DNA from 2 places in the Thalassotalea sp. Y01 genome. Region 2 is predicted to be linked to the other one. Evidence: predicted binding sites of a transcription regulator. Region 2 holds the regulator's gene; the other holds the start of a gene.
The links. The regulator LexA, encoded in region 2, represses DNA repair genes until DNA is damaged. The targets are predictions, from matches to a motif close to TACTGTATNNNNATACAGTA.

Region 1: dinB (DNA polymerase IV) is a predicted target of LexA. The motif match lies at 2,565-2,584, and genes of this name have one in related genera.

Annotation. Positions count from the first base shown of each region.
Region 1 is NZ_JABBXG010000009.1:156,701-161,143, reverse strand. It holds partial or broken gene HII16_RS13745 (amidohydrolase family protein) at 1-684, opposite strand, end outside; gene HII16_RS13740 (Crp/Fnr family transcriptional regulator) at 899-1,633, shown strand; gene HII16_RS13735 (MaoC/PaaZ C-terminal domain-containing protein) at 1,630-2,409, opposite strand; gene dinB (DNA polymerase IV) at 2,607-3,668, shown strand; gene HII16_RS13725 (MBL fold metallo-hydrolase) at 3,739-4,443, shown strand, end outside.
Region 2 is NZ_JABBXG010000004.1:98,081-102,523, reverse strand. It holds gene coxB (cytochrome c oxidase subunit II) at 1-888, opposite strand, end outside; gene lexA (transcriptional repressor LexA) at 1,366-1,980, opposite strand; gene HII16_RS06990 (fasciclin domain-containing protein) at 2,384-2,947, opposite strand; gene HII16_RS06985 (hypothetical protein) at 3,117-4,443, opposite strand, start outside.

The DNA of each region.
Region 1 (4,443 bases), on a different contig from region 2:
GGTGCGCGTTGCTTTTAATACTTCCGCTTCACCATCGGCAACAGCGCCAATACCAAAGTGTTCAAAGTTTGATGCATCGTGTGCACTGGTTGGTGAGAAGCCGGCATCACCGCGGTCACGAAAATCACCATGGCCAGAGGTTTGTGAAATAAAAGTGCCTGATGGAAAAATCTTAGGACCGATAATATGACCAGAATTGATGTTACGCATCAGTCCAAATGCTGGGCCACCCATGTCACGCACTGTGGTGAAGCCATCCATAAGAAAACGTTCAGCGACAATCGAAGCACGATAAGACATATCGGTTAAGTCCATATCACTTTCAACGTTAGCAAAGTTGTTGTTGATCATGATGTGCGCATGACCATCAATAAGGCCTGGCATTAAGGTTTTACCTTGACCATCGATGATACGAGCATCGCCGTTAATGGGGATATCGTCATCACTGATTTTACTAATGGTGGTACCTTCAACTAACACGTTAAGACCTTTGTAAAGCTTATTGTCAGTACCATTAAACACGTTAACGTTTTTAAATAAGGTGGTACTTGCTTCAACTTTAAAGTTTTGGTCTACAGCAGGAGCACTGCCGCCAGCTGCGATTGCTGTAGGCACGATTGCTGCGGTTGATAAACATGCCGCAGAAACAAATGCTGCAACTTTAGTAAGGTTCTTCAATGTCATGATTAGCTCCTAAATTAAGCTTAAAAACTTAGACGGAACAAAGTGTTTAATTTGCGCCGTGTTTTGATGGAGCTATTATTGAAGAATATGAAGGCGAGTTTTGTCCTCTACAGGACACTAGTAAATGTTAATATGATGTTAGCTGTAATGGCTTGTGATCTTCTGTTAATACGAGTGTGATAGTATCACATTAACTTTTGAGGGGAGGTAACCATTGCCATTAACTAAGTTAAAAATTGTCGAATTAGAACGAAAAATAGACTGGCCTTGTCAGTTATCCGAACAATTCAAGCGTGCATTCTTGTCGGCGGGCAGTATTCAGTCATTAAAGGCGGGCTATTATTTTCTCTCCACAGAAGACACCAAAGACGGCCTAAACTACCTTTTTACCGGCAGTCTAATTTTATCCATTCGTACCTCTGATTTTGATCACTTTACTTATAAGTTGTTAGGCAAAAACGACTTCCTATATTACGGACAATTTTTTGATTATCGTTTGCAAGAGTCTATTGCCGCCGAAGTATTGCAAGATTGCCAGATGTTAAAACTATCGGAGCAACACCTTATACGACTGAGTGAGCAACAACCGGAATTTTATAAATTCATGTTCTCATTGCTGAAGATGCGTACTTTACCATTACTGCAAAAAGGCTTACTTAATCAAAAGTTCTCAGTAGCGATAAAAGTCGCGTACACCTTATTGGATTTAGCCAGCAAACAAACGACACCGGCTGGCACTATGATCATGCTTGAGATTACACAACAACAATTAGCAAACCTATCTGATGTTACTCGGCAGCGGGTTAATGCGGTTTTAAAGGATTTTGAAAAACAACAGTATATTGAATTGGTGCGAGGTAAGATTTACATCAAAAACATTGCTGCGATTAATCAATTGTTGGTCAATGAAAACCTTACTTTTTATAAACCTAAGTTGGACGACGCCTAGCTGCTGCTAAACAGCTTTAGGTTTAAGTGCAAATCATCACAGCCAGAGAATACCTGATATTGCTCATCAACTTTGGCAAAGCCAATATCGGTAGGTAATAAGCATGGTTTCTTAAATTCAAATTTAACTCGACTGTTATCAATATCATGGTTAATAAGCAATAAATGCGCAAAATACATACCGTGCATAATGGTCCCAGGAAGACCAAATAGCTTCGCCAAATGTTTACTTATGTGGATCGGATTATAGTCGTAACTTATCTTTGCGTAACTACGCGCTAAGTCAGCGTTTATATGCATACTTGTTGGCTCGTTAAAACTTTGCATGTTTTTACTGGCCGCTTTGTTATCCATGGTTTTGAGCTTTTTCAGCATGCTATTGGTATTGATCACGCATAGCTGCTCGTCTTGATAAAACTTAGATTCTACCTGTATTAACTTGCCCAAAGGATGTCGACGGTTTTGCTTTACTTTGATGTCCACTTTAAATGGGCTTCGATAATCTATGGGCTTGGATTGACGAAAGTCTGCGGTTAGGTGAATGAGCCCTATCGGTGAGAAGGCAAAATGTTTGTGACCGAGTGCCTTCATCATCGGCTTAAAGCCAGCGATAAAGGCATAACTTACAGGCAAGGTTTGATGTCCTTCGAGACTGTAAAAGCGGCGAAATGCGCTTAAATGTTTGTCTTTTATGCCGTTAACGTCATAGTCGACAGTGAATTCATTAAAGAATACTTTGCGACGTCGTTTTGTTAACAGTTTTAGATAATGGTACATAACCAGCCTTTAATAACGCAGTTAGTAATTGTTTTTATTAAAAAATTAAGTCAAACAATAGATTTTGTCGTTATTGTAAGTGATAGATAAATAATAGTCACAGATTTATCATTACTAAAGTTACTTGCCATGTCATTTATCTGTGAGTATTATTGTACTGTTTATATATACAGTTTATGGTGCCGAGTTAACATCTTATGCGCAAGATAATTCACATAGATATGGACTGCTTTTTTGCAGCGGTTGAAATGCGTGATGATCCCAGCTTGCGCAATATTCCTATCGCAATTGCCGGCCGCAGTGAACGCAGTGTCGTCTCTACTTGTAATTATCCTGCGCGGGAATACGGTGTGCGCTCGGCGATGTCGGTGAAAAAAGCATTGCAGCTTTGTCCGCATTTAACCTTGGTGCCATCAAGAATGGCGCAATACCAACAAGCATCACAAAAAATTCGAGAGATATTCAGTCGTTATACACAAATTATAGAGCCACTGTCACTCGATGAAGCGTTTCTTGATGTCAGTGATAGCATTTTATGCAATGGCAGTGCGACACGAATAGCTCAAAAAATTCGGCAAGATATATTCAATGAGTTGCAGTTAACCGCATCCGCTGGTGTCGCACCCAATAAATTTTTAGCCAAAATAGCGTCTGATGAAAACAAACCTGATGGACAGTGTGTTATCGCCCCCAATCAAGTAGAGTTATTCGTTGAACATTTGCCCCTCAAAAAAATTCCTGGCGTTGGCCCCAAGACCCTGCAAAAACTCAACCGAAAGGGCTTTAATACCTGCGCTGATGTGCGCGCTAGCGATATCAAAACCTTGGTGCGCCAGTTTGGTAAATTTGGCACCAGCTTGTATCGTCGCGCACATGGTATTGATGATCGTCAGGTTGAGACTGAACGTGAACGCAAGTCGTTAGCTATAGAAACCACCTTAATGGAAGACATCGAAAGTTTTGAGCAATGCATGCACGTGGTGGAAAAGCTGCTACCAAAATTTAAAGAACGCTTAAGCAAAGTCGAAGATCGGCAAATTAAAACTCAAGGGGTTAAAGTGAAATTTGATGACTTTAGCCAAACCACCGTTGAAAACAGCTGCGATGAATTCCAACAGGGCATGTTAGCAACGCAATTGAGCAAAGCTTTAGAGCGAGGCGAGGGCAAAAAAGTGCGTCTAATTGGCTTACATATGGGCTTCAAATCGCAACAGGTGGTGCAGGTAAATGAACCGCAATTGTCATTCGATTTAAAATAATAACGATATCTTTGATCTTTTCTGCACAAACAGTCATATTTAATGTGTCATTTTTAGTGGGAATAAGTTTATGAAAAGATTAACGTTAATTGCATTTTGTTTATCACTTTGTAGTTTTGTAACGCAAGCTGCTCGAGATTTTTCAAACGTAGAAATAAAAACAACCAAGGTTGCTGGCAATGTGTATATGCTTGAAGGTTCAGGCGGTAATATTGGTGTGTTGGCAACAGATGCGGGGTTGGTCTTAGTTGATGACCAGTTCGCACCGCTGGCAGCAAAAATTGAAGCAGCGATGAAGTCAATTAAAGATCAGCCTGTTAAGTACGTGGTTAACACGCATTATCATGGTGATCATACCGGTGCTAACGCCCACTTTGGCAAATCAGCACCTATTTTTGCCCATGAAAATGTTCGTAAGCGTGTCGCCGCAAACGAAAAACAAACTGAAGCTGATTTGCCTGTCGTTACTTATGATAGCGGTGTAAGCATCTACTTAGGTGGCGAAACCATTCAATTAAAGCACTTACCTAGCGGTCACACCGATGGCGACTCGGTGGTTTATTTTAAAAATGCCAATGTATTGCATATGGGAGACTTATTCTTTCAAGGTCGTTTTCCATATGTTGACTTAAAAGGTGGCGGTAGCGTGAAAGGCTATTTGGCTAATATCAAAGCCATTGCCAAGTCGTTTCCAGATGATGTGGCGATCATTCCGGGTCATGGTGCTCTAAGCGATAAAAAAGAGCTTCAGCGCTTTATTGATATGATTGAATTT
Region 2 (4,443 bases):
ACAAGCGGCACAGTGCGCGGTATAGGTTGTTTCACCCAATGTCATCAAATCGTCCATAGACATTTCAGCATTAAGCGAGGCAGCTTCTGCTTGCTTGGCTTTGGTCATGGCAATCTTCTGTTCGTTGATCCAAAGCTCATAGTCTTCTTCACTGCGCACATCGACAACGATTGGCATGTAGCCGTGGTCTTTACCACATAGCTCGGCACAACGGCCACGGTAAATACCTGGCTCATTGACATTGGTCCAAGCTTCATTGATAAAGCCCGGGTTTGCGTCTTGCTTGACGGCAAACGCTGGAACCCACCAAGAGTGAATTACGTCATCTGAGGTAATTAGAAAGCGTACTTTACGGTTAACCGGAATTACTAAAGGCTTATCTACTTCAAGTAAGTAGTTTTCACCTTTTGCTTCACCGTCACCTTCGCGATTATCAAATTGTTCGCGTGGGGTAGACAGCACACTGTAATATTCGATGCCTTGATCAAAATATTTGTAATGCCACTTCCATTGGGAACCGGTGACCTGAATGGTTATGTCGGAATTGGAGTTATCCTCCATATCAATCAAGGCCGTGGTTGCTGGCCATGCCATACCAATCAGAATAAGAATAGGAATAGCGGTCCAAAGTATTTCTACTTTAGTGCTTTCATGAAAATCGGCTGGCTTTACGCCTTTCGATTTACGGTGGAAGATCATGGACCAGAACATAGCACCGAATACTACGATACCAATGACGGTACAAATCCATAGAACCAACATATGCAAATCATAGACATTTTGGCTGACATCCGTCACACCTTTAGTCAAATTCAATTGCGATTCTGCCCAAGCTGAACTGGCAAACGTACTTGCCAACAACAGCCAACCCAGGTTACGTCTTTTCACTCGACATCTCCTTCTGCTTGCTAAGCCAAAGAAAATACAGAAAAAGGGACAAGATACATCTTCATTCGATGTCGCAAATTTCCGTAAATTATTGTTATTGTTTTATACCGGTTAAATGATTAACTCGGCCATTTACGTACTGCAAATCTACGTTTAGTTTTGACGTGGTAGATTTAGCGTATTCTCTTATTGTTGTAATCGGCTGGTGTCACCAGGTGGCAAACAATCGGCCTGTTTTTGTTTATTTCATGCTCTAGAATTACCTAATTTTTATACAAGGTAAAGCGCTTTGTTAGAAATTTGTAAATCTTTTTTACAATCCAGATTACAAATGGGACTAGAGTAAATACTCTTGTGTTTTAATGGGTTATAGACAAGACAAGGCGATGGAGGTTTTTTTATGATACAAAAAACGCCCTAACTTGGGCGCTTTCTAGAGGATATTTGGCTGCTTAAAGTTTGTACAGTTTTGCTGGGCTACATCCAGTCAGCATTGCGAACCACACCGACGGCGATTCCTTCAATATTAAAAGGTGTATTGGTTAAATCGACAACAATCGGCGAGAATGCTTCGTTTTCAGCGTGTAAATAGACAACGTTACCTTCTCGTTTATAGCGTTTGACGGTGACGTCATCCTCTACTCGTGCCACCACAACCTGACCGTTATGAATGTCTGTCGATTGGTGCACAGCCAGCAAATCTCCATCGAGAATACCGATGTCTTTCATGCTATCGCCATTAACGCGCAATAAGTAATCGGCAGCAGGGTGAAACAAACTACCATCGATCTTGTATCTGTCTTCAACGTGCTCTTGGGCAAGAATAGGTTCACCTGCCGCAACTCGACCAATTAATGGCAAGCCTTCTTCTTCAACATGCTCTTCGGCTAATTTGATACCACGGGAGGTGCCCGGTAGCATTTCAATAAAGCCCTTTTTGGCCAGCGCTTTTAAATGCTCTTCCGCAGCATTTGCTGATTTAAAACCAAAAAAGTTGGCAATTTCCGCTCGTGTCGGTGGCATGCCGGTTTCGTTTATTTTTTCTTTTATCAAATCAAAGATTTGTTGTTGTCTGGCAGTCAATGCTCGCATGATATTTTTACAGCCTGTTTATCTGTACAGTAACTGTCAGTATATACAGCTTGATAAGAATCGCAACCAATAAATTATTGTTTTACAAGATATGTGTAGGTTCCAGTTCAAAACTAAATTCGTTCCAACGCAAATAAATTATGAAATAAATTCGCTTTTTTTTGATTCTAGATATGATGGTTTTAGTGGATGACGCTGAATTGATTCATATGAACGGACGGGTGTATGACTATAACCTTGGTCGTTTCTTGAGTGTTGACCCTGTGTTTCAAGCGCCAGCTAATACTTAAAGCATGAATCCGTATTGAATCGACAAAACTAACCTAGATATTTTTTTGCACATAAAAAACGCCCTCATTAAGGGCGTTTAAACGAGCATTATGTTGTTCAGGTACGGTTGTGATTAAGGTTCTAATACTGTATCGATGATATGCACCATGCCATCTGATAAGCGATTATCTTCGCTGATGATCTTCGCTTCTGATTTTTCGGCAATAATCAGGCCATCGTCGTAATAAATGCTGTTGCCATCAAGCATCTCAACCATTTTCGCACGGGTCACAGAGCGTGAATTGCGCACGCCTTCGGTAACATGGTATTTCAATACATCAGCAACGCCATCAGCGCCCAGTAAACTCACAGCGGCATTAAACGCATCGGCATCATTGGTGGTGTTGGTGAGCATGTAGAAGGCGTTGTCATTAGGCGCAAATACGGTCAAATCGCTGCCATCGAACGCGGCGACGGTGCCGGTTGCGATCAGCGCGGCGACTAATACGTCAAAATCTTCGCCATTGCTGTCAAAATCAAATGGTTCGCCAGACGCGGCAACAGCAAAATCGACGATACTTACATCGGATTTTTCCGCCCACTTGGGTTTTGCTGCGTAAGCCGATGCACTTAAAAAAGTCGCAACAGATAGTGTTGCAATGGTTTTTGTTAATGAACTCATTACCGTATTCATCATAGTGTTCCTCTGTTTATTTTGACGTTGATAGTGATGGAGTTCTTACGGTAATTCGTTGCCAGAAGATCACTTAATACATTGCTACCACCGAGCTATGACTGGTTATCTGCAAAAAAGTCACGACAAACTACCGTGATCCAACTCTCTAGAGTGGCAGCAATGTGTGTGGTTAGTTGCTTTCTTTTTGGTTTGCAAATGTCATGTCGTAGCCGCTAGCCGATTGCTCATTTTGTTGCAGTAACAAGAACATGGCTTGGCTGGACTCGTCTAAGTTAATTGCTTGTGAGGCGAGCAGTATCTCGCTGCTGTCGCGCTTGGCAACGGCATATACTGTGTAGGTATTGTTTAACAGCTCGATATTACTGGCGTTTGCGTAACTGATATGGCGATAATTAGTTGAAGTTTCGATCAACTCATCATTTTGCACAAAGTAGACACTGACGCTATTGAAATTGTCATCTTCAACAAGGTTTATGATTTCAATTTTGTGACTATAAATACTGTTACTTTGGCTGGTTTTAACCGCTAATGAATTGATTTTTATTTCAACTTCATCGACCAGTCCATCGCCATCTTCATCCACATCGCCGTCGCCATCATGATCAACGTTTTCTTCGCTGAGGTAAAAGAAGATGGTTTTCTCTTCGTTTTCAGCTAGGGTCAACAAATGATTGGATAGCAAGGGGTGTTGTTGCGACGAGCTGAGCAAATCAATGCTGTAGTCGCCTTGGCTGACAATATAGGTGTCACTGTATTGACCAAAACTGATGTTGTCGATAGCAATGGTTTCCTTAATTGAACGTAAGGTGGCATCTATAGAATGGTCATAATCAGGTAATAAATCGTGCTCTGTAATGCTGTTGAACAGTCGCAGTTTTGAATCATCCCCTTCACTTTGTAATGTCATAAAGTCGTATTTTGAAATCATGTCGATGGCAAACGGCGAAGAGCCTGCACCTTGGTTTTGTCGTACCACGACGATATATTGCGAGGTGTATTGCATAGGCGCTTGGGTCGATTGAAATAACACTTGGTCACTGCCAGCTTGGGTAATATAAAAGGTATAATCGTCTTGATCGTGTTTTTGATTATCACTGATGACCCCGTAATTAAGTTGTTCAAGCGCAATCGCCTCATTAAAGGTTTCATCGGTTTTCGACATGTAGACATCAATATCTTGCATTGCTTCATGTAAGTTGAGCAGGCGGATATTAAACAGCTCTTCGTCATTGTCGTTATCATCATCAATGACTGGAATATCAAAGGACATCACTTGCGGCGCTTGTACGTCACCTGTTAGGGCAAAAAATTGAATGCTGTCTTTACTGAATTTATGGTTTTGTTGATAGATGATTTGTAGATCTTCGCGACTGCTGCTATCAGCATCATCTTGCCAAGCAAGCTCCACATAATAGTCGTCAGCTTCGAGCTCGTAACGGTTGTTTGCATCAGCAAATGCTAACGGTGAAAAGGTGATTTCGAAATCGTCGTCATCG